2 regions of the Psychrobacillus sp. NPDC096623 genome follow, and region 2 is predicted to be linked to the other one. Evidence: riboswitches for the same ligand, from Rfam matches in the RefSeq annotation. Region 2 holds a riboswitch; the other holds the start of a gene.

Region 1 (12,816 bases), on a different contig from region 2:
CTGCGGAGCAGGATGGTGGTCACAAAGGTGTTGCCACACGAGGTGGCAACGCCTTTGTGACCCACCTGAAACGGAAATCATAGGATTATTCATTCTTACTAATCCTTGAACCCAGTGTTCACGGAACATTTTTATATACTTTCTCTTCTTTCAAAAAAACATCTACGCTATTCATAACGTAGATGCTCAAGAGTGTTCAGTTTTTAATAACTTAAAGCCTTGTATAAAGTTCGAAGGGTTTTCCTGAATTTGAAAAGGAAAAACACCTTGGTTTGTATGAAGATATAACAGACCTCCTCCAAACGAGAAAGGTTTATGTGAAACATCATATACATGCTGCAGCTTAAATGTATGCCGCTCAGATATGATTCCTTCCATTGTTAATCGAAGTTCGAATTGCTTTTCAACCTGCTTCATTTGAAAATAGAAATCTATTTGTCGTTCAATTTCAATGTAGCCTATGAAATATGCACTCACCCTTGCACCTCCTATATCTCATCTAGTTTAGCATGATTAGAGGGTCGTTATACATGTTGTAAACTCCTGCTGTTTAAATAAGCTTCACAAATTCAACAGCTTGACCTTCTAATTTGGTCGCTGCAGAGGAGATATCCTTGAATTCCTCTAAAGCGGAGCGTATTTCTTCCTGACTTTTTTCGATACTTGCCTGAGAGCTGCTATTACTACTCGTAACTTTTTCCACTTGTTTCGCGATACCTTCGATGTTTTCACGTACTTCTACGATTGAGTTCTCTACTCTTCCCGCTAGTTTACGTACTTCCTGTGCAACAACATTAAACCCGCGTCCATGCTCTCCAGCACGAGCCGCTTCGATCGCGGCATTCAATGCAAGTAAATTCGTTTGAGCAGCAATTTCTCGAATAGTTTGCACGATTCCACGGATTGAATCTGCTTGTACTTGTAGGCTTTGCAAAGTTTCCGTATTTTCTTTGGAGCCAGTGGCAATTTCATCAATTCGCTGAAGTAATTCCTCACTTCTTTTCGTACCAACCTCTGCACGCGTACTCAAATCCATCGACATTTCTTTCAATTCCTCTGTCACACTCATCAAAATTTCATGACGTTTTGTTACATTCGTTGCAACTTTAGTGACTCCTAACACCTGACCAACAGAACCGAAAATGGGCATATACGTTGCTTCTAGCATGACACTTTTACCCTGTTTACTTTTACGTTCCACCTTATTACTGAAGCCATTTCCAGCCATTAAATCGTTCCAAAACTTTTCATAATCAGGATGATTTATTAACCTAGGAAAACATAATTCTTTATGCTGCTTCCCCATTAATTCATTGACCGAATAGCCCATCTCTCTTGCAAAGTTTTCATTGACATATGCAACACGACGATCTAAATCAAATCGAATAATAGCTAGATTTTTCTCTAGAGCCTCCACAACACTCATATCGTTGACTTCTTCTATCTGTGAATAATTCATGCTCCCGTCCCCTTTATGCTATTCATATTGATGTATATTCCGTTAAATCCAAAACCGTTTCTTCTCCTAAGATTAATCTTGCTAACTCCGAACCAACAAATGGTCCTGCTGTTAAACCTGATGCCCCTAAACCATTGGAGAAATAAACGGACTCATAACCAGGTAACTTTCCAATTACAGGGAGAAAGTCTGGAGTATAGGGTCTAAATCCTACTCGAACCTCGGAGATTGAAGCGCTACTTAGTGAACTAGCGATACTTACAGCGCTCTGTAGTAGCTCTTGTTTACCAGCCTCTGTCACCTCTGTATTAAAACCTGTGTTCTCCTCGTACGTGGAGCCCGCAACAACCTTACCATCCTCAAACGCTAATAAATACTGATTTGTAGGTGGCAACACGACCGGCCATTGTCCTGTGTCCCGATCTTTCAATTGAAAATGCATAATTTGCGCTTTTTGAAAACTAACTTTCATGTCTATATCAAGCTCCTGCGGTAATTCATTGCCCCATGCACCTGTTGTTAACACGATTGCATCTGCTTCCATTAGCTGACCATCGACTTCTAAAGCACCCCTAGAAAATGTGGCGTTGCCATAAATAACTTCTGCTCCTAGCTTTTTAGCAGCATTTATTAATGCGTCACGCATTGCCCCACCATCCACTCGAGCAGCGCCCTCCACATACAACGAAGTGAAGTCCTCTGATATTAGGGGAAATCGCTCTTTCGTTTCATATGGTGATAGTAGTTTTAGTTCACCTATTTCAGGAGCATCCACTCGTTTTTCCATTGCTCGCTCCAGCATTTTCTGTAGTTTTTTTGGATCATTTTGAAGGGCAATAGCCCCCACTTGTTTATAACCTGTGGAAGTTTCTCCTAGATTCTCTAGCTCTTTTACTAGCTGTTTATAATAACTTGCACCATTTTTAACTAATGCGTACCAATTTTTGTTTCTTCGTTGAGAGATCCAGGGGCAAATTATCCCTGCTGCTGCTTCAGATGCCTGCCCTTTATCCTGCCGATCGATTAGCGTGACTTTCACATTTCGTTTAGCGAGATGGTATGCAGTAGATGCCCCTAGGATTCCCCCACCTATAACGATATAAGAAGACATCGATTATTCCACTCCACTTTCTAAAATAGAAAACGATACTTTTTCACAGTTAATTTCTGCCATCGCCCCATATGGCAGCACAAATTTAGGCTCTGTATGTCCAAAGTTCAAGTTATATAAAACTGGTAGGTTCTCTAAGAAAAGCTCCTTCATGATTATACGAATGGACTCCTTGTATTCCTCATAGTACTTCTCGTTTTGAGGCTTACCAAAAATTATACCTTGCGTCTGCTGGAGAATTCCTTGAGTGCCATAATTACGTAGCCAATATTCTAATTGACCAGGGGCAGGTAGCTCCTCAGACGTTTCGAAAAATAAAATACTGTCTTTCCAATATTCTTCTGCTGGCCAAAGTGAAGTACCCTTAGCAAATTCTAATACTTCTATACAGCCTCCGATCAATCTACCTCGCACTACCCCAGAACCTTGCAAGAGTTCATAGCCTTTATTCGGATTCATCTTACGTTTTTTATCCTTATTTTCAATGATCCATTCTAGACGTTCACTTGTCCATTCTGGTGCAGGCTTTACTTCACTTATTGCATCGTTTGTAAACAATGCTTTTTTCAACGCCTCTACCGTATACTCATGCATCTCTACATTTTCTGCGAAATCCATTAATATAGCTGGGCCGTAAAAGGAAGATATTCCTGCTTTGTGACAGAATAGATGCGTTACAGTAGAATCTGAATAACCGATAAATATTTTTGGATTATCTCGAATCACATCAAAATCAATATAAGGTAATAATCGAATGCTTTCGCTTCCTCCAATATTAGAAAATATTGCTTTAATAGAAGGATCCTTAAATGCATTCATTAAGTCTTCTGCTCGAGCTGCAGGGTTTTCATATAAATATTTTCCACCCTTTAAACTGTTTGGCATTGCGATAACCTCGAGTCCAAACACCTTTCTTAATCTATCTATACCTTGCTCATATCTCCACCGTAAATCAGGTTCGCCAGCCCCTCCCCATGACAAACTAATAGTCGCCACCTTGTCTCCGGCTCTTAACATTTTTGGTTTTTTCAGCATGACAAATCCCCCTTTTTATTCATTATAAAGCAATACGCACCTCTTGCATGTCTAATTTTAAAATAATTGGGTATAAACAATATACATACAACTCAATGTAGAAAAGGACGTGTGAGGGATGAAATGGAGAGGTCGAACAGGCAGTTCCAACGTAGAAGATCGTCGTGGAATGGGTGGTGGTAAAGCAATTGCTGGCGTAGGCGGTGGCTTAGGATTAATTATTGTAATCATTGTTTCGTTACTTGGAGGAAATCCAGAAGATCTTATGGGTAACCTGGGTACAACAGACCAATCAAACGGGGTCCCTTATGAAGAAAGTGAACAAGAAAAAGAACTTTCTCAATTCGTTTCCGTTGTATTAGCCGATACAGAAAAGGTATGGACTAAAATATTCCAAGATAACGGAATGGAATACGTCGAGCCAACTTTAGTTTTATATACAGATAGTGTCAATTCTGCCTGTGGTGCAGCTGGTGCAGCTGTTGGGCCATTCTATTGTCCAGGCGACCAAAAGTTATATATCGACTTAAGCTTTTATCAGGAACTACAAACAAAGTTTAATGCTCCTGGAGATTTTGCTATGGCTTATGTTATTGCACATGAAGTCGGTCACCATGTCCAAACATTACTTGGGACAACTGAGCAAGTAATGCCCCTTCGACAGAAGCTAAGTGAGGAAGAATTCAATAAATACTTAGTCCGCTTTGAGCTACAGGCAGATTATTTCTCTGGAGTATGGGCTAAGCATGCGCAAGGAATGGGCTATTTGGAAGAAGGAGATTTGGATGAAGCCTTAACTGCTGCAAGCGCAGTTGGAGACGACACACTACAAAAACAAGCAAGAGGTTATGTCGTTCCAGAAAGTTTCACCCATGGTACATCTGAACAACGTAAAGGTTGGTTTTATAAAGGCTATGAAAACGGTACGATTCAAGGTGGAGACACGTTCAATAGCAAAACTCCCTAACATATTTTCTCATTGAACCCTGTGCTATAATGGGATAAATAAGAAAATTGCGATAAAAGGAGTTACGTTATCAATGAAAATACCTTTTACGAAAATGCATGGCTGTGGAAACGATTATATTTATATTAATTGTTTTGAGCATGACATAGACGATCCTAGTACGTTAAGCAAGCAAATATCTGACCGACATTTTGGTATTGGGGGTGATGGGATTGTACTCATATGTCCAACCGATAACGCAGATGCAAAGATGCGGATGTTCAATATAGATGGCAGTGAAGGTAAAATGTGTGGAAATGCTATCCGTTGCGTCGCCAAATACGTTTACGATAATAATATTGCTGCAAAAGATGTGTTAACGATCGATACACTAAGTGGTACAAAAACAATTGAACTCTTGATCGAAAACGGCAAAATGACTTCCGCAAAAGTAGATATGGGAAAAGCTGTTATTGAGCCAGCCCTAATACCAGTCCAATCTAAGGAAACAAACCCATTAATAAAATTTCCATTTCAAGTGGAAAACAAAACTTATCACATTACAACTGTATCGATGGGTAATCCCCATTGTGTAGTGTTTGTAGATGATCCAATGCAAGTAGATTTAGCCCTTATTGGTCCAAAATTTGAGCATCATTCGTTTTTCCCAGAAAGTGTCAATACAGAGTTTATCTCCGTAGAAAGTCGCGACACTATTCATATGCGTGTTTGGGAACGCGGGAGTGGCGAAACTCTTGCCTGCGGAACTGGAGCATGTGCTGCAGTAGTAGCCGCAGTTCTAAATGGGCTTTGCGACAAGGATTCCGATATAACGGTAAAACTATTAGGCGGTGACCTTGTTATCCGCTACACCGATGAGGGTGTGTACATGACTGGTCCAGCAGTGAGTGTGTTTAATGGGGAAATTTTAGTGTAATACGTATGGAGAGCCATTCTGGTGAAAACTAGAATGGCTCTTTTTTGTTGTGTGTATGGGCTATCTTTAGGGGTTTATGGGCTAAAATGAGTTATTTATATGATATCGCTCGAATTATCGGGGAATTTGGCGGGTTTATGGGCCATTCTTAGGATTTTATGGGCTTTCTATCACATATTTTACAAATCTATGGTATAAACTATCATTCAATTTAATAGACTATAATCTACTAATGTTAATTATCATCGACAATATTATTAAGATTTGTAACGTTATTGGTAAGGTGTCGTAATATTCTCGTAATAAACTATTGGTAAGATATGCATAGACTAAATAGCAAGGGGTAGAGTATTTGAGAAAAGTTCTTGGGACACTCATAATCACAATTGCACTATTGGTTAGCGGGGCAAGCACAAGCCTAGCCGCATCTTCAACTTATACGGTTCAAAAAGGAGATACTTTGTATAAAATTGCTAAAACACACAAAGTGTCGGTATCAACTTTAAAATCATGGAATAATTTAAAAACAAATAACATTAAACCAAAGCAAAAGTTAAAAGTATCATCAAAGGCGTCAACAGCTGCAAAAAAGAAAACACCCTCTAGATCGACTGAAGATAATGTAGTGAAGGAAATTATAGTGAATGCAAGTGCATTCACAGCAAGCTGTAATGGATGCTCTGGTGTCACTAGTACAGGCATTAATCTCAAACGTAATCCCGATGTAAAAGTCATCGCCGTAGATCCAAAAGTAATTCCACTTGGCACAAAAGTTTATGTCGAAGGTTATGGATATGCAGTAGCAGGGGATACTGGTAGTGCGATCAAGGGAAATAAAATTGATGTATTTTTCCCAACGAAAAGCGAAGCCTATAAATGGGGTCGTAAAAGTGTGAAAATCAAAATCTTAGATTAAATTATATAACCAACTTTCTTAACAAGAAAGTTGGTTTTTTGATGTAAAACAAATAAGTTTTTTGCATATTTCCTCGTAGTAAGATTGTTCATGTGGCACAAATATCGCTTTCTTCACTTTTTGATGAATCGGACTTCTAGCTCCATTTGCCTCTACCTTGAAACCGATAACCTCTATTTCTTCTAGTTCACCTTGCCATAAACTCACAAATTGAGAAATCTCGACTCGAACTATTCCCGAAACTTCCTCTTTCTGCAGCGTAAATTGCTCCCATTCCAATGCACAGTCATATAAAAATACATGCGCTAATTCATTATCTACTAAATCACCCGTCGTTACGGAATACTTCATAACTCCAAGTGAATAGAGTTCCTCATAGAGCACGTCAATCCCAAGCTCCTCTTTCACCTCTCTTATCCCATCGAAAACTGTTTCAGTCTCCAGTAAATGCCCTGCTGCAGTAATGTCCAATAGCCCAGGATAATCCTTTTTCAAATCACTTCGTAATTGCAAATAAACATATTCTTTTCCCTTATTTTCACCTATAAACCAGCATTGAAATGTCTCATGCCATAAACCGAGTTTATGAATTTCCTCACGAGTTTCCACACCTATTTGCTTATGCTGCTCGTCAAATACTTTTAGTAACTCCTGTTCCATATTGACACCTCTTCTTGAATTTATTATGTTTTATTGTTTTTTCAATCGGTCAAGTAATTGGCGAACCTTTTCCTGCTGCCCTATAGTTTCTTCTTTAAGAAGTTCGATTTCATATTTATCTTCTATTGCTGAAATATTCACTATATCTCCTTGTTTTAGCTTAGCATTTAAATTAGAACAATGGATTTGGATGCTCTCAATTTCATTTGGATATTTCAAAAAGACTGCAAAATCGCCTTCAAAGCGGTCAAGTGTGTATTTATTCGAATTCACTCACAATCTCTCCTTCGTTATTCAATAAGATGGCTGCATCCCCATCATTTCTCCACATTTGCCCTGTAGTCCATTTCAAATAGCCAGAGCCTTCTTTTGCTTCGGGACCACTTGATACGTATATTGTCTTACCAGGCTGCAGGCTAATGTTTGGAAATTTGAATGTTTGATTGCCAACCACGGAAACTAACTTCCAATCCTTTAAACTAACAGCAGTGTCACCAGAGTTGGTAATTCCGACTAGCTCACCTCGAAGATCCTTCCTAGAAATAGAAATCCCTAAGACTCTATCAGCGATTTCAGTTGGTTCCACGCTTCCGCTTGTTATTACGCTGTAATCTACTCCATCTGTTTCCACTACTATGTTGCCAACTTCAGCAGTCCCATACATTTGGGAACTTATATGTTCTATCCTTGACTTAACCTCTGAATGTGGGTGACCGTACGAGTTATCCTTTCCATAGCTTAAAATGGTGATTTTTGGTTTTACTTTCTGAATAAAATCCTCCGAGCTACTCGTATCTGAACCGTGATGCCCTGCTTTTAAAACGGTTGCTTCCACATTAGCCTCCTTTAGTAGACGCTTTTCCACTTTAGTATCTGCATCGCCCATCAATAGAAAAGAAACCTCTCCGTACGAAATTTTTAATACGATGGATGCTTCATTATTATCGTTAGATTCGTCTCCGACATGTAAAACAGTGATATCTACATCATCATCCAGAGGAATTGTATCTCCAATACTTGGTACAATGAACGGGATATTTTTGTCTAAAATAAGCTGCAGCATCTTCTCATAGGTTTGAGAGGTATGTACTTTTCCGGAATCTACAAAGTTTTTAATAGATATAGAGTTCAATACGGAAATAAGCCCTCCGATATGGTCTGCATCCGGATGAGTAGCCACTACATAATCGAGTTTCTCAATACCTTTTGTTCTTAAATAAGCTACTACATCTTTTCCCGCGTCTTTCGTACCTCCATCAACTAGTAGATTTCTTCCACTTGGTGATTGTACTAAGATAGAATCTCCTTGTCCTACATTTATAAAATGGACATTCATTTCTTTGCCCGACTCGACGGGTATTTGAGACGTTTCTATTTTTTTATCTGGTTGTTGAACTAAAGTACAGCCACTCATCATTACAGCTATACATATACAAACTAGCATTACTATCTTTCTCATTTAAAACCTTCCTTTTCGTTACTCTGTATCATTCTAGCATAGGAAAACAGGGCTTATATATGACAATTCCCCTTGACAGTTGATAACAATTCGCATAAAATAACTCTTTGTGAAAACTAACGTGGTTCGAGAACCTCCCACGGAAAAAAACTAAGGAGAAATGAATAATGAAAACAAAGACTATTGCAGTAACTGGTGTTATTGCCGCTCTTTATGTTGCGGTATCTCTACTAGTGGCTCCTTTTGCATTTGGTGCAGTGCAATTTCGTATTGCAGAGATGTTTAATCATTTAATCGTATTTAATAAAAAATACTTTTTTGGAATTGTATTAGGGGTATTCATCACAAATATGTTCTCTCCAATGGCAGCATTCGACCTAACATTTGGAGTAGCGCATTCTATCATTACATTATCGCTAACGATTTTGGCAACTAAGTATGTAAAAGGTGACATTGCCCGCATGGCTATCAATACACTTCTTTTTACATTAACTATGTTTATCATCGCATTCGAGTTAATGCTTGCTTTTGGAGTACCTTTCTTCTATACATGGTTAACAGTTGCAGCTGGAGAATTCGGTGTATTAGCTGTCGGAATCCCGATTATTTATGCTTTAAATAAACGACTAAACTTCAAAACGTTAATCTAAATAATTTCACCCGATTCTAGATTGCTAGAACCGGGTGTTTTTTTATTTCTCAATTAAACCTTTCTCTACTAAAAAGTCATGAGCTACATCCTCCGGCTTATCGCCATCAATATCAACTCTCGCATTCATTTTCAGCATATCCTCTTCCGATATTTTCCCCGCCAACTCATTTAACGCATCTTCCAGCTCAGGAAACTTTTCAAGGGCATCCATACGAACGACAGGTGCGGCATCATATTTAGGGAAAAATCCTAAATCATCGGTTGTAGTTTGTAAATCAAAACGTTCAATGCGTCCATCTGTCGTAAATGCAGGTATGACATCGACATCTCCATTTTTCAATGCTTCATACATCACATTTGGATCTAAACTTTGCGTTTCTGAAAATACAAATGGATATGTATTTATTAAATCGTCAAAGCCATCACCTTTTCTTTCATAAAATGCATGAGGTGCTCCAAAAACCATATCACCAGTTTTAGAAGCCTCCACCAAATCAGAGTAAGTTTCTGCATTGTACTTATTATCTTTTGTATAAGCTAATGTATACGTATTTTCAAATCCAAGAGGACTTAACCACGTAGCCTTAAACTTCTCCTCATAGCCTTTTCTTACTTTTTCGAGCACACTATCTGAGCTTTCTCCAACCTCAGATTCAACTTTCAAAACATCCTTTAAGCCTGTGCCCGTATACTCTACGTACAGATCAATATCGCCTTTTTCTAGAGCAGGAGTCATAATCGCTACTTCTCCTAGACCTTCTTTATATTCCACATCAATATCTGTTTTCTCTTCTATATATTGTCCTATAATCTGCGGGAGTATAAATTGCTCTGTCCACGGTTTTCCGCTAATTACTAACGTTTCCTCAGAGTTCGAGCAGGCACTTAAAAGCATTACTGCTGAAAGCCCCGCCATTCCCATTAACTTTTTCATACGCTTCATCCTCTCATACTCATTCCTTTTGGTGTAGCTCTTTTTTCAATCCATTTCAATAGAAAATCAAACATAATTGCTAATAACGCAACAGGTAAAGCACCTGCTAAAACGAGTGAATTATTATAGGATTGCAATCCACGGTAAATTACGTCCCCTAACCCACCTGCTCCTACAAATGTTGCCAGTGTAGCAATACCTACAGTCAGAACTGTAGCTGTTCGAATTCCTGCCATTATAAATGGTAACGCAAGCGGAAATTCAATCTGCCAAAGCAGCTGACTTTTAGTCATCCCCATCCCTCTTCCAGCCTCAATCATAGATTCATCAATGTTTGAAATACCGGTATATGTATTACGTAAAATGGGTAAAAGTGCGTATATGATTAAAGCAATTAAAGCAGTTTTTGTTCCAATTCCAATTAACGGTACTAGAAATCCAAATAACGCCAGGCTAGGTATAGTTTGAAATATTGCAGTGATTCCTATAACGGGCTCAGCTACTTTACGATACCTTGCAACTAAAATCCCTAGAGGTAATGCAATTGCAATCCCGATTGCCAACGCAATAAAAGATAAGTAAATATGCTGAATAAATGCCTCCTGTATTAAATCGGAACGACTTTGAATAGTCTCTATAAAGCTACTCACCTATACCACCTCTTCCTTGGCTAGCATTGCTCGAAGAAGGATGGATTGATTGACAAAACCTAGCACCTCGTTGCTGCGCTTTACTAGTAGTCCCTTTGTACTTTCGTTTTCCAGTAACGAAATAGCCTCTTCTACAAACATAGAGGCGTCTACCTCAAGATAATGTGAATCCCATTCGCTGTCGAAAAAGCTAGCAAAATCCTGTAACTCTCTTTTTCCAATTGATTTTTTCCGATTAATTCTTTCAATTCCGATAAAGTTTTTCACGAAGTTATTAATAGGATTTTCTATCAACTCAGTAGGTGTTCCAACTTGCTCAATCATGCCATCTTTCATGAGGACAATCATATCGGCAATTTTTAATGCTTCATCAATATCATGCGTAACAAAAACGATTGTTTTCTTAATCTTTTCCTGTAAATACTTTATCTCATCTTGCAATTGTTCACGACTTATCGGATCTAAAGCACTAAATGGTTCATCCATTAAAATAATATCCGGGTTCGCAGCAAGCGCCCGCACCACCCCTACTCGTTGCTGCTGACCACCACTTAGTTCAAGTGGATATTTAGGCAGAAACTGATCGGGTTGAAGGCCAACCATTATCATTAATTCGTGAATGCGCTCAGTTGTCTTATCCTTTGTCCAACCCTTCAAATTCGGTACAAGCGCAGCATTTTTTTCTATTGTCATATGCGGAAACAAACCAATTCGTTGAATAACGTATCCAATCGTTTTTCTGAGCTCTACAGGGTCTATAGTGGATATAGGTTTCTCTCCTACGAAAACTTCACCAGACGTAGGAATTTCTAATCGATTAATCAGTTTTAAAAGAGTAGTTTTCCCGCATCCGCTAGGTCCAATGATGACCACTAATTGTTCCTTTTGAATCGTTAGAGAGACATCCCGCAAAGCTTCTGTTCCATCTGGAAAAACTTTCTTAATATTTTCGAAACGAATCAACTCACTTGCCCCCCTTTCTTCTACTATATTTACCTCCTCCCATGTTTACCCTAAATAGTTTAAGATAATGCCATTGATTCCTCTATTTTATGAAAAATATTTTAGAGTTTTTCATCTGATTGTTTTCGATACTCGCTCTAGACGCTACTTTACTCGCTAAAGGGATAAGCTGAATACAAAAACTGCCTCCATTAAGGAAGCGGCTCTCTAAAATTATTTTATACTTCTATATGCGTACCAATGTTATGTTCTTTCGCTTTAACGTAGGTCCCTTTAGCTACAGCCAAATCAAAATAAGCTGCTCCGACGGATTTAAAGAGTGTAATTTCATCCCCGTTTTCTCTACCACTTACTTGATCCACAACTAGCTGTCCTAGTTCCCCGTGAACTTCATCAAATGACCACACGCCAATTTTTTCCGCGTGCATTAGTTCACCCGCTTCATCCTTCACTCCAGCTAAGTCATCTACAACTATTTTAGAAGCACGTTTGATCGTTGTCACGTCCATCTCCTGCATATGTGGTAAATAGGAACCTACGCCGTTGATATGTGTACCAGGCTTAAGATCAACTCCATTAAATACGGGCTCGTTGGAACGAGTCGCACAACAAATGATATCTGACTGATGGACTGCAATCGATACATCACCCACTACTTCAAATGGAATTTGAACACCAAAGTCTGTTAACTTTTCTCCAAATTTCTGTGCTTTTTCAGCATTACGATTAAACAATATTATTCGCTCTATATCTCGAACAGCGAGGACACCTAAAACTTGTTCGAATGCCATTGCACCTGTTCCAATAACCGTCAGTACCTTTGCATTTTTTCGAGCTAAATAATCAGTCGCTATTCCGCTTAACGCACCTGTACGTAATCGAGTTAAATAGGACGCATTCAACATTGCCACATGCTCCCCGTTTTGTGCATCCGACAATAATACGACCCCTTGTGTCGTCGGTTTGCCTTTAGACGGATTGTTCGGGTAGATCGTTACTACTTTAACTGCCGTGACTTCCTCTACTAGATCAGCGCTTGGCATATATAGAGCCGATGCTTCATGTTGTGGGAATTCGATCACGGTCCGATGTGG
Region 2 (12,816 bases):
CCGGCCTTATGGTGATCACTCTCTAGCCCAATATGAGCAAGAATGTCTGTTTGGTTGGTCATGCCAACAGCACTTGGCTGTAATTCACGAAATAGAATATTACAAACAGCTTGTGCCGTATCTGTGTTCATACCTGTACGTAAGTAGCTTAGCGTCTGATTGGCAATACGTAACATTTTCTGCGCCTGCAATGCTACTACTTTCTCTTGTTGGCTGATCACATTCTGTACGATTAATATAAATAACGCAGCACCCACACCATTCGCTAAAATCATCGGGATACCAATGACCTTAACTAGTGTAAGTGCTTGCTCAAATGGTTTAGATATCAACAAAATCATAGACATTTGCATCGCTTCCGTTAGGGCCCCGATAGCAAATACTGTGAGCGGCTTAAGCGCTCTCCCTTTCCGGTAAAAAACACCAGCAATCAATCCTGCAATGATTGTGGAAACACCACAGGAGATAGCTGTAAATCCACCCAATGTCATTCGGTGTATACCTGCAATCAGACCTGCACCAATCCCCACACGATAGCCACCTAATAGACCTGCAACGACTACGCCGATGACACGCGAATTTGCGATTGCCTCCTCAGATGTTAATACTTGCGATACACTATTAAAATGTAGTGAATTCGTATCGAGTGCGATTCCAAAATAAGTTCCTACAATACCAAAGAATCCAAAAAACAAAATCGCCGTAATCTCCTGCTTGCGATTCAATTTATCACGATATATTAAGTTTTTAAAAAACTGAAAACGAGTCAAAATGAAAGCTACTGCAACAATCATACCAACTCTCTCAAGCATTATTACAAGCAAGTCCAACAACAGAATCCCACCTTATTGTTTTAAAACAGATTGGTTAAATTATACTTGAAATACGGGAGAATATATATATCGATATTTTCAGTTAATGAGAATAGAATGGGTTATGTCTTCTAGGAGTTTGCTGTCAATAATCTTTTTTAGTCGATGGAGAAACGCGTAGACAAGACCATGTAGCGAGAGGTACAAGGTTCTAATACCTATCAGAATTAATTTAGAATCTGGCACCATAAAGCAAAATTAGTGATTCTAAAAGCGAAAAATCTTACCTAACAAATAGCCTTCCAAATATATTGGAAGGCTAACTAATTTTTTTACAATTTTTATATAGTCATTCCGAAATAAGGCGTTTTTCCTTCATCACATAAACCCGATTCAAAATAAGCGCTCCTATCATTTGAATAACGGTTTTCACAATAACTTGCCCTACAATAGCAGCTGGTACTGCCTCCCATGGAAGAAAATTCGCTCCAAGCGGACTTAACCCAATCACAACAAAAATGACTGAATCTAGGAATCCTCCAACAATACCACTATAGAATACACGCCAAGCCATTGGGAGTTTCAATCTTGTGTAAATTTCTGTGTCAGCTGTTTCAGCGACAACAAATGAAATTGCTGAAGCAAGCACAATTAATAGAGTATCCCCCAACATAAACGAAGCTAATGCGGAAAATCCTAATGCTACAAAAATGAAAATATACGTCTTTGCTCTACCGTATTTGTTTTGTACGAGATCTCGGAAGATGAAAGTAGCTCCTATTAATAGCGTTCCCATAGGGACGATAAACGCTCCGAATTGTAATGGCGCAAATGCTGCCGTTACCACGTTAGCGGTGACAATTGATATTAAATAAAATAATATTCTCATGATGTTACTCCTTTAGTAAAATTAAATGCAGTTTGACGGGCTGACCACTATACGCCTCTTTTATTTCCCCAAACAAGGGCGTGCAGCTGAGGCAATACTTTGACATCTCTTAATTCTTCATCCTCAATCACCCAGTCGATCAGCTCTTGGTATTTCTCTAATAAATGGCTGATTAGCTGTGGGTTGTCAGTTGTCTTGATATCATCATTACCGACCTGGAGATAAAAAGGGGTTGTCGGGTAACGAAGGTGAACTTTCTTGGCATATTCGTAATCCTCTTTATTGAAAACGACTATTTTGAGGGATATATGCTGCTCGCTACTTCGATTGTTAAGCTTTTCGATGATATCCGAAAGCACAGAAAAGTCAGTGATCATTCCAGAACTGGGAGGCTTTGGTGAAATCGTCAGTTCATCGATATCATACAGCCACTCCTGCCATCTGCTTCCCTGTGTCTCCACTCCGATCTTTATGTCGTTTTCCTTTAAAACAGCAATAAGTGCATCCAAGTTTCGAAGGAGTGCCGGATTTCCACCCGAAAGCGTGACAAAAGAAAAACCACAGCCTCCAAGCCGTACTAACTCAGACCAAATCTCTTCTGCAGTCATTTGGACAACAAGATGCTTACCACTACCGTCCCATGTAAACGAGGAATCACACCAGGAACAGGAATAATCACAGCCTGCAGTCCGCACAAACATTGTCTTCTGGCCCACTACCATTCCCTCGCCTTGAATCGTCGGTCCAAAAATCTCCATAATGGGTATCTTACTCAACTTCCATCCACTCCCGTCTTGCTTCAGCATAGCTTGTCGGAGTTTCATACAACCTGATAAATTCTACACGTGCCCCATTATATCGTTGCTCACCAAGCAAATGCTCAGCCAACTTTGCGTAAATCCAGACAACAATATTCTCTGCCGTCGTATTCATCGTTGGAAGGGTTTCATTCAAATAACGATGATCCAAATATATCTCTATCTTTTGTTTCCATATTTCTTTTATATCGCCAAAATCAATCATCAAACCGCGGTCATCCGTGTATCCACTCAATCCTAATACGGCACGATACGTATGGCCGTGCAGATTTTTACATTTCCCCTCATAATTATGTAAATGGTGGGCAGCATCGAAGGTAAATTCCTTGCTCACGAGAACACGCTTTGAATGATACTTTAATTGACTACTTTGAATATCTTCATCTATTTTTTGAAGCTTATCGACTATTCTAAAATCAGTCATGTCTTAGGACCCCTTCTTGAAGCTAAAATACTCATCAAGTCCTCTTTTTCTCAGCTTACACGCTGGGCATTCCCCACAGCCATCAGCTATAACTCCGTTATAACAGGTCAACGTTTTCTCTCGGACAAACTCCAGCGCTCCAAGCTGATCGGCAAGCTCCCATGTTTGCGCTTTGTTCAACCACATGAGTGGTGTATCAAGCACAAAGGTAGTATCCATAGAAAGATTTAACGTTACGTTTAAAGATTTAATAAAAATATCACGGCAATCCGGATAGCCACTAAAATCAGTTTCACACACACCAGTTACGATATGCTTTGCTCCAACCTGACTTGCTAAAACGCCAGCAAAAGATAGAAAGAGCAAATTTCGACCAGGCACAAAAGTCGACGGCAATCCACCATCTTCTCCGTCCTCAACTTTTATGTCATCTCGTGTCAATGCATTCGGTGCAAGCTGATTTAAAAGCGACATATCCAATATGTGATGCTTTACACCCAGCTCCTTAGTTATTTCCTTGGCACATTCTATTTCAAGACTATGTCTTTGACCATAATCGAACGTCACTGCCTCAATCTCTTTAAAACGTTCCTTTGCCCAAAACAGACAGGTCGTGCTATCCTGTCCTCCACTAAATACGATAATTGCTTTTTCATTCTTCAACCAAATAAACTCCCTTATAACGACAAAACAGCACCCTAAGAAGGAGTGCTGTTGTCTTCTTAGTTTTTTAAAGATTGTCTAGCTCCAGCGCCTAGCCCCTCGAGTCGCTTCAGGTTTTCAGTAAAGGCACAAAGACGCCTTTACGTGAAATCCTTCCAGCGCTTTTCGGGGCTTGCATAGGCTCTTTCGCTTTTCTTTAGAGGGTAGCTAAATTAACCTCTTATTAAATTTTAGCGATTATCAATTTTTTCTGGATAAAGATCATGGTTCATCAAACGGAAATCCGCCATTTCTACATATTTAGTGCCTGGTCTTCCATAGTTACACCAAGGATCAATGGAAATACCACCACGTGGAGTAAATTTCCCCCATACCTCAATATATCTTGGGTCTAGTAATTCAATTAAATCGTTCATGATGATGTTCACACAGTCTTCATGGAAATCACCGTGATTTCTAAAGCTGAACAAATACAATTTTAACGACTTACTTTCTACAATTTTTTTATCCGGTATATATGAGATATACATCGTCGCAAAATCTGGCTGATTTGTAATTGGGCATAAACTTGTGAATTCCGGGCAGTTAAACTTAACAAAATAGTCTCGAGTAGAATGTAAGTTATCCACTGACTCCAATACCTCAGGTGCATAATCAAATGAATATTTCGTGCCTTGGTTACCTAACAGCGTTAAATCCTTCAAACCTTCATCATGATTTCTTCCAGACATAATAAAAAAACCTCCTAAAAAAATGTTTCCCAACACTTTCCAAAGAGGCTTCAAAAACCAATCTATGCAAACAAAAGGATAAAAACAAAAAAGCCACGTCCACATTATATGGACATGGCGAATAGTCATGTATCCATAGTTTTTTATAGAGGGTATCAGCTATGAACCTCTCCCGGTCAAGTACGGGTACTAAATCATAATATAGAATATTGACCAAAACGTCAAATAGGCATTCTAGTCAAATGAACATTCAAATCTTTTATTAAGAGATTCAAAACTTTTTTTATAATATCATGCATAAACTCTAACTAGATTGACTATATTGTTAATAGAATACGAGATTAAAGGAGGAGCAGAAATGAAACATTCAATTTACTTACCAGAACAATTACCAGAAACAACAGAAGAATTATTAAAGCTTATATTGCAAACTATTTTAGCCTAGGAGAGATTTAGATTATCAACGAGACTCGGAAACATAGAAAAGTAGATACCTCTACTTATGTGGAGATATCTACTTTTTGTTATATTCATTCCCAGCTTGTCCAATAAGCATCTCCATTACCTTCATGATGTACCTTCAAATATTCTTTCCATGTAATTTCCTTCTCCAAACTGTTTATACTACAATACTACGTTCCGACTGATTTAAAATAAAATCCTCCATCAACCTCCTACACTCTGAGCATCTCCGTAATTCATTTTCCATAAATACTTTCACCTAGATACTGTGTATAATATTTTACTTAGTTCAAATCTGCTCGTACATACAAAATTAAAGCTCTCCTCTTCCTTATCTTATATAGCACAAAGACCATTACCTTCTACTAATACTCCATTAGAAATAACTATCTGATCTGAATCATTTAAGAATTGAGTAGCCGTTTTTGTTATAATGTAATCTGTAATTTTCAAGCACCAAAATTTCTTTCTACTAAATAATGTATCAGGATCGTTAAGATTTTAGCTCAACAGTTTAAAAACATAACAATCTGTAAATTCCAATCATTTGCATTTTCTAGCTGATCATTACTACAAAATCAGCTATGATATAGATATAAACTAAAATTAGGGTGGTACATAATGAAAAAATTAGTCCATGTTGTTGGTGCAATTATTGAAAATGATCAGAATGAAATATTTTGTGCGCTAAGAAGTCCTTTAATGTCACTTCCTAACCTTTGGGAGTTTCCTGGTGGAAAAATTGAACCTGGAGAAACACCTGAACAAACATTACTTCGCGAAATTAAAGAAGAATTTGATTGTACAATTGAGGTTGGGCAAAAGGTTGAAGATACTACATATGAATATGAAAATTTTATCGTTCGACTAGAAACCTATAAAGCAAAACTAATAGAAGGTACACCTATTGCAGCAGAGCATGCCGACATGAGATGGGTAACTCGGGAAAACTTACATACACTCAATTTTGCTGCTGCGGATATTCCTGCAGTTGAAAAATTAACAAAGGAAAAATATAGTTTGGAAAATTTGAAATGAAATGATGTGATTTAAATGGATCAGCTGATTCGCAAAATGAAGAGTTCATTACATAAAGGTTTTATTGATCAAAGTAATCCTGTATCCGGACAGTTTAAGCCTAAGTTGCTATCAAATAAAGCTCATGAAAATGTTTTATCTACACTTCTTCAAGAACTGAAAACATGCGAAACCTTCACTTTTTCTGTAGCCTTTATTACCGAGGGTGGTCTAGCAACTTTAAAAACTATGCTATACGACTTGCAACTAAAAGGAATCAAAGGAAGAATTTTAACATCTACTTTTTTAAATTTTAATCAACCTAAAATGTTTAAAGAACTATTAAAACTAGAAAATGTGGAAGTCCGTCTAACTGGCGTTAAAGGCTTCCACTCAAAAGGATATATATTCGAACATACAGACTATTATTCTTTAATAGTCGGAAGCTCTAACCTAACGGATAGTGCTTTAAAAGCTAACTATGAATGGAATGTGTATTTAACTTCTTTAGAAGACGGAGAAATCATCCATCACTTCAAAAATCAATTTGAAGAGGCTTGGAACGAGGCCATCCCTTTAACCATTGAGTGGATTAATAACTACAATTTAAATTATGAACAGCAGCCCTTCGTTAAACAGACAACCTCGAATATTTTTCAAGTGAACACAGAGTATCTAACAAACCAATTAGCCGATAGTCTAGCTATTCAGCCAAATAAAATGCAAATTGATGCGCTGAAACAGTTAAAAACTCTTCGTGAAACTGGCGCTAATAAGGGCTTAATTATTTCTGCTACTGGTACAGGAAAAACATATTTATCTGCTTTTGATGTACGTAACTTCGCCCCTAAAAAGATGCTTTTCGTTGTCCATAGAGAACAAATTCTAAAAAAGGCTCTTCAAGATTACCGAAAAATATTAGGTGGTCATGAAGATGAATATGGAATTCTTTCAGGTAATTCAAAAGATACAAGTGCAAGATACTTATTTGCCACAGTTCAAACTCTATCTTCTCAACGCCATTTACAACAGTTCGCTAAAGATGAATTCGACTATATTTTAATAGATGAAGTACATCGTGCAGGTGCAGATTCTTACCTCAATATTATTAATTACTTTGAACCTAATTTCTTACTTGGAATGACAGCTACTCCGGAACGCACCGACAGCTTTAACATCTTTGAACTCTTTGATTACAATATTGCTTATGAAATTCGCCTACAGGCTGCTCTTGAAGAAGAAATGCTTTGTCCATTTCATTACTTTGGTGTGACAGATTATGAGAGGAATGGGGAAATAATTGATGATACATCTACTTTACAGCATCTTGTATCACATGAACGTGTCCATCATATTCTCGAAAAAATTAATTACTATGGCTATTCAGGAAAGCGAGTAAGAGGTTTAATCTTCTGTAGTTCTAAACAAGAAACATATGCTCTATCGGCGATTTTAAATACCCAAGGTTTAAAAACAGTCGCACTTACAGGTGATAATTCACAACCTGAAAGAGAAGATGCTATTCGTAAATTAGAGCAATACGAACTCGATTATATTTTAACAGTCGATATTTTTAATGAAGGTATTGATATTCCGTTTTTAAACCAAATCATCATGCTTCGCCAAACACAATCAAGTATAATATTCATTCAGCAATTGGGACGTGGACTACGCAAGCATAATGAAAAAGATTATGTAACTATTATTGATTTCATTGGAAATTATAAAAATAATTATTTAATCCCCATTGCTCTTTCTGGCGACCAATCCATGAACAAGGATAATGTCCGCCGTAGAACCGTAAACACTGATTATATACAAGGAGTTTCAACAATAAATTTTGAAGAAATTGCTAAGAAACGTATTTTTGAGGCGATTAATAACACAAATCTATCTACTTTAAAAACATTGAAAGATTCCTATGTGGAAGTGAAAAATCGTCTTGGAAGAATACCAACTATGTACGATTTCATTGAACAGAATTCACTAGACCCAGAAGTTATCACTAGTTACTCAGAAAATTACTATGCATTTCTGAAGAAAATGAAGGAAGAAATGCCATCACTAACTGAGTATGAAATAGCTATTTTATCAATGCTTTCTAAAGAAGTTTTAAATGGGAAAAGAATTCATGAAGTTCTTTTAGTGGATTCTTTACTCCAAAACAATTCAATTAGTAAAGATGAGTATGTAGTTAAACTAAAAAAGTTTGGCACATATACAGAAGATGAAACTCTTGAGTCAGTCGAAAATATATTTGCATTAAAGTTCCATGTTACTAATGATCAAAAAAAATTCGGTTCTAAGCCCATTATCGAGTTGAATAATAACAGATATCAATTTAATAGTGAAATTCAAACAAGTTTGCGTGACCCATTCTACAGAACATTTATAGAAGATATAGTTACCTGCGCTCATAATAAAAACAAACAATATGACCCGACACGGCCACTAACTCTATACAAAAAATACTCACGGAGAGATGCTTGTCGTTTATTAAATTGGGAAAAGGATGATTCCTCCACTATGTATGGTTATCGCGTAAAGCATGGTACTTGTCCAGTTTTCGTAACCTATCACAAAAAAGACGAGGTGGATTCGAGCGTAGCATATGGCGATGAATTTTTAGCACCAGATTTATTTCGATGGTTTACACGTAGTAAACTAACATTAGATTCTAAGGAGGTTAAAGCAATTTTAGGAGCAAAAGAAACGAATTTAGACATTCACTTATTCACAAAAAAAGATGACGGTGAGGGCTTCGATTTTTATTATATCGGTACAACTTCTGTTGCCGAAAACAGCCCTAAAGAAGAAGTGATGTTTGACAAAAATGGGAAACAGATTCCGGTTGTTACAATGAACATGATTCTTGAACAACCCGTTCAGTACGATATATATCATTATTTAGTGGAGGAATAAAAAAAGATAGGAAGTATCTTCACCTGTAATTATTACTGTGAAGATACTTTTTATCACTAAATATTACTTATTACTTTTTGAAGTTATAGAACAAGTGAGGATTTTTCAAAACTTATCTAATGACCGTTTTGGGAAGATCCGAAAGTTTCTACTTCCTGAAGTGTCAAAAGAATGAGTTTTGGCGTGATTCGAAATATTTCCCGGGAAATCGACAATTTTCATAAAAACTAAAAATGAGTCTGGTGCAGTATCTAACTCATTTTTAGTATGCTTCCCGATATAATTACGGTATCTAACTTTGAATGGTCTCTCCAAGCTTTTGTTAGGGTTATCGTGTTAGTATGAAGATTAAAATCGTTTTTCTTTTCGAGAATTTACAATTTCATTTGCCATATCAAGAAATTTTGAAACATTATTGTTCGAATTACCTTTTTCTTGTAATGATACAAGTTCATTATCAATTTCCGTTAAAGATTTATTTATATAGTGAGATATGTACTTGTTTATTAGATTATTTTTGGTATTTTTTTTAGTTGTTAGATGTATTTTTTGACCTATATAGTTTTGTAGATCACTAACTGTTTGGAAGATTTCTTTGGAGTTAAGAATATCTTGAATTTGCAAAAGCTTGGTATATTTTTCAGGGTAATCATCTTTAATATCTTCTAAAAATGCTATCGGCAAAATTTTAGTTGCTTTAACTTTGCTTTTCCCATTTGGTACTGAGTTATCTAACTCTTGTAACAAATCTAAAATATTTTTCAGATAATTATCTTGTTTAAGTTTCAATACATCGATTACTTCCTTGAACTCTCTATCTCCATAGCTTAGATTTAACTTTAATATATCAAGTAGCAATAATTTTGAGGAAGTATTCAATTTAGACCCACCCTTTTTAAGAACTCATCCCCTACCTGATAGAACTCCTGTGTAAAATTTTCACGTACCCTTGTTGACAAAAACATAGGCTTTCCTTCGCGAATACCATTTACAAATGCTTTAGATTCTCTCACCTCGTTATCGAAGACGTACCATCCTTTTTCATTTGCAAAGGCCATTACTTCTTGTTTAGAAACTCGATTTTCTGGAGGATCATTTTTTTCCACGTTATTAAATATGATCCCTGCAATATTTATTTCATATTCACCAGCATAATCATGATTAAACTCTTCAATACTACTTGCCAATAACGGCAATCCAATTATCGCTAATTTTTCTAGTTTTACAGGAATAATTAATGAGTCACTTGCGAGGTAACTTGCAACAGATAAAATTGAATCAGTAGGGGGACAATCAATTAAAATAAGGTCATAACTATTTTTGTAATCTGTTAAGAATCTTCTCAGTTTATGTTCCTTGGTTGAGGGGTTTTTTAATGTTTTTGATAGCTCTACTCTTGCTGGTACTAAATGAATCAAACCATCGTCAATCCATTCATAATATACCTCATGAATTATTTCATTCGAAACAATGTTACTATTTTCAAATATATCCACAACCGATTGTTTATTGTTCCTTAAAAATTGTCTATATCCGTCATCCCCCATAAAAGTTTGGGTCAAATTTGATTGAGGGTCAAGGTCTATGACAAGCACCTTATAAAACTTTTTATAAGCCGCATAACAAGCCAAATTGTACGTTAGGGTAGTTTTCCCTACGCCACCCTTCATATTTAACATGGAAACAACTTTTGACATTCTTCCTCTCCTGTCTCATCGAAGTACTTATTTTCCCCTTGTATAAACATATGATTTTCCACCCCATTTATGAACCAATATATATCAGTATTCTTCTCATAAAAACCAAGCATATTTGCAAGGCTGTATGATTAATGACCTTATGTAAGAATCAAACATAAAAGATTTAACATTCGTGTTAGTTGGTATCTAACACAGAGTGGAATTTTAGATAATAGAATTAGCTAGTGAGGATGAAGCCCTCTTTGTGGAACAGATAATTATGGAACAACTGCCTTCCTGACCGTTTTACTGTACAAATTTTTCACATTATGAAACATTTATACTGTAACTTTTAATAATTGTTAGTTTATTTTAAAATACAGTTGAAGTGTTCTGTGTTAGTTATGAAATTACCAGTTGAGCAGTAACCCTCAGTACTTGAACATAAAATACACTATTATAGAAGGTAGGAATTATTAATGACTAATAAAGTACAATTAGGTTCTTCAGAAGTCTTTGCAAATCCGATTGGTTTAGGTACTAATGCAGTTGGTGGACATAATTTATACCCAAATTTAGATGAACAAGTAGGGAAACAATTAGTAAAAACTGCGATTGAATCAGGTATTCAATTAATCGATACAGCTTTACTTTATGGTCCATTCCGCTCAGAACAATTAATCGGTGAGGTAATAAAGGAAATGGGCTGCCGTGAGCAAGTTGTACTTGCCACAAAAATCGGACCAAAATTCGTTGACGAAAAAATGTTAATAGACAATTCAGCTGACTTTTTACGTAGTGAGGTAGATGCTGCATTACAACGTCTTCAAACGGACTATATCGACTTAATGTATCTACATTATCCAGATGAAGTAACGCCAAAAGATGAAGCTATTGGAGTTTTAAAGGAATTAAAAGATGCAGGGAAAATCAGAGCCATCGGGGTATCAAATTTCTCACCAGATCAATTAAAAGAAGCAAATAAAGATGGCTATGTGGATGTTTTCCAAGGCCAATATAACTTATTGGAACGTGGTGCAGAACAAGCCTATTTACCATACACACGTGAGCATAATATTTCTTTCATCCCATATTTCCCGCTAGCTTCAGGAATTCTAGCTGGAAAATATAATAAGGAATATGTATTCCACGACCTACGTGCAAACATGCCTCATTTCCAAGGTGAAGCATTTGTAGCCAATCTAGAAAAAGTAGAGCAAGTACGTAAAATCGCGGATGCAAAAGGCGAAGAAGTTGCGCATGTAGTCTTAGCTTGGTATTTAGCACAGGACGGAATTGATTTCATTATTCCTGGTGCAAAACGTGCAGATCAAGTCCAAAGCAACTTAAAAACATTAGATGTACGTTTGACTGCTGAGGAGATTCAAGCTATTAGCTCTATTTTTCAGTGATAGGTACCAGAAAGATGGCAGGCTCTAAAACAACTCAAAATTATCACCAAGTCAATAGCATTTCTAATAGCTTTATTTAGAGTTTTTTCATCCATAACATTACCCCCTGTATGTCTCTATCATGCACTAGCTGCACTAGATAGCTCCTTAAAAAATAAACCTTGAATGGTAAATAGCCATTCAAGGTTCTGCTAATTCTCTTCATCATTCAGCTTAGGATTACATATTTTATTAACTAGTTCAACTAATTCCTCTTTAGATAACTCTTTACTCATTTTTTCCACCTTCCCATAATTACTGCCCTTTCTTTCCAAAATGATAAGCAGGTCTAAAATATTTTGGTGCATTTTTGGTGAAGTAATCATTAAATTATCAAGATTATAAACTTCCCCACCCTTGTCTAAACACAACCCCTCAGCACAATTTCCACTTGAACTAAGGGCTTCATTGGAGTTTAATATCGAAACATCAAACCTATTTTAGAAACTACTATTCAGATTCGGCTCGGAGTTATGTCTAACATAAGGGCGGTTTTTAAACAAATCTACGTCTAGTATTTTCATAGGCATCCCTTGAAATACCTGTTTACTCTATTATTGGAAATCTCCCTTTAAAACCTAATCCCCTAAACAATAAGCAAAGGCAAACAACATTTCCTACTTTAACTGCTTCAATTATTAGGTCTTAGTCTCAAAGCTATATTATTACCTGCCTCTACTACTTTACTGGTTAAGAATGCGAGACGTTCTTCCGTTAGATTGAAACTGACGACACCAACGCTGACTGCACCAATGACTTGGCCCAAACTGTCTTTGATGGATACCGCGATAGAAGATGTACCTTCTGTTCGTTCAGAATGGCTAGTTGCATAGCCTTGTTTTGTAATTTGTTCGAGTGTTTGTAGAAACTCTGGCATTTTGTCGGGCGGTAATAGCTGCGACAAAATACTTTCGGATTGAGGTCTAGGCATAGCAGCAAGCATCGCCT

The links. A riboswitch is a leader RNA that binds a small molecule or an ion and turns the genes downstream of it on or off. The one in region 2 is predicted to bind preQ1.
Region 1: linked by a shared signal. The riboswitch ahead of ACIQX2_RS17825 (QueT transporter family protein) and the one ahead of queF (preQ(1) synthase) in region 2 are both predicted to bind preQ1.

The regions. Positions count from the first base shown of each region.
Region 1 covers NZ_JBIWER010000008.1:71,573-84,388, forward strand. The annotation lists gene ACIQX2_RS17775 (hypothetical protein) at 187-477, opposite strand; gene ACIQX2_RS17780 (methyl-accepting chemotaxis protein) at 551-1,459, opposite strand; gene ACIQX2_RS17785 (NAD(P)/FAD-dependent oxidoreductase) at 1,482-2,570, opposite strand; gene ACIQX2_RS17790 (S66 family peptidase) at 2,574-3,605, opposite strand; gene ypfJ (KPN_02809 family neutral zinc metallopeptidase) at 3,724-4,572, shown strand; gene dapF (diaminopimelate epimerase) at 4,646-5,488, shown strand; gene ACIQX2_RS17805 (3D domain-containing protein) at 5,841-6,404, shown strand; gene ACIQX2_RS17810 (NUDIX hydrolase) at 6,423-7,064, opposite strand; gene ACIQX2_RS17815 (DUF3006 domain-containing protein) at 7,095-7,337, opposite strand; gene ACIQX2_RS17820 (MBL fold metallo-hydrolase) at 7,324-8,523, opposite strand; PreQ1 riboswitch class I at 8,639-8,683, shown strand; gene ACIQX2_RS17825 (QueT transporter family protein) at 8,691-9,173, shown strand; gene ACIQX2_RS17830 (glycine betaine ABC transporter substrate-binding protein) at 9,216-10,109, opposite strand; gene ACIQX2_RS17835 (ABC transporter permease) at 10,115-10,759, opposite strand; gene ACIQX2_RS17840 (ABC transporter ATP-binding protein) at 10,760-11,722, opposite strand; gene ACIQX2_RS17845 (ornithine cyclodeaminase family protein) at 11,941-12,816, opposite strand, start outside.
Region 2 covers NZ_JBIWER010000002.1:210,065-222,880, reverse strand. The annotation lists gene ACIQX2_RS05790 (LytS/YhcK type 5TM receptor domain-containing protein) at 1-833, opposite strand, end outside; gene ACIQX2_RS05785 (VUT family protein) at 1,162-1,701, opposite strand; gene queE (7-carboxy-7-deazaguanine synthase QueE) at 1,749-2,477, opposite strand; gene queD (6-carboxytetrahydropterin synthase QueD) at 2,470-2,943, opposite strand; gene queC (7-cyano-7-deazaguanine synthase QueC) at 2,947-3,606, opposite strand; gene queF (preQ(1) synthase) at 3,837-4,337, opposite strand; PreQ1 riboswitch class I at 4,467-4,513, opposite strand; gene ACIQX2_RS05760 ((deoxy)nucleoside triphosphate pyrophosphohydrolase) at 5,421-5,837, shown strand; gene ACIQX2_RS05755 (DEAD/DEAH box helicase) at 5,853-8,738, shown strand; gene ACIQX2_RS05750 (hypothetical protein) at 9,087-9,617, opposite strand; gene ACIQX2_RS05745 (ParA family protein) at 9,614-10,435, opposite strand; gene ACIQX2_RS05740 (aldo/keto reductase) at 10,897-11,829, shown strand; partial or broken gene ACIQX2_RS05735 (colicin) at 12,124-12,233, opposite strand; gene ACIQX2_RS05730 (IclR family transcriptional regulator) at 12,500-12,816, opposite strand, start outside.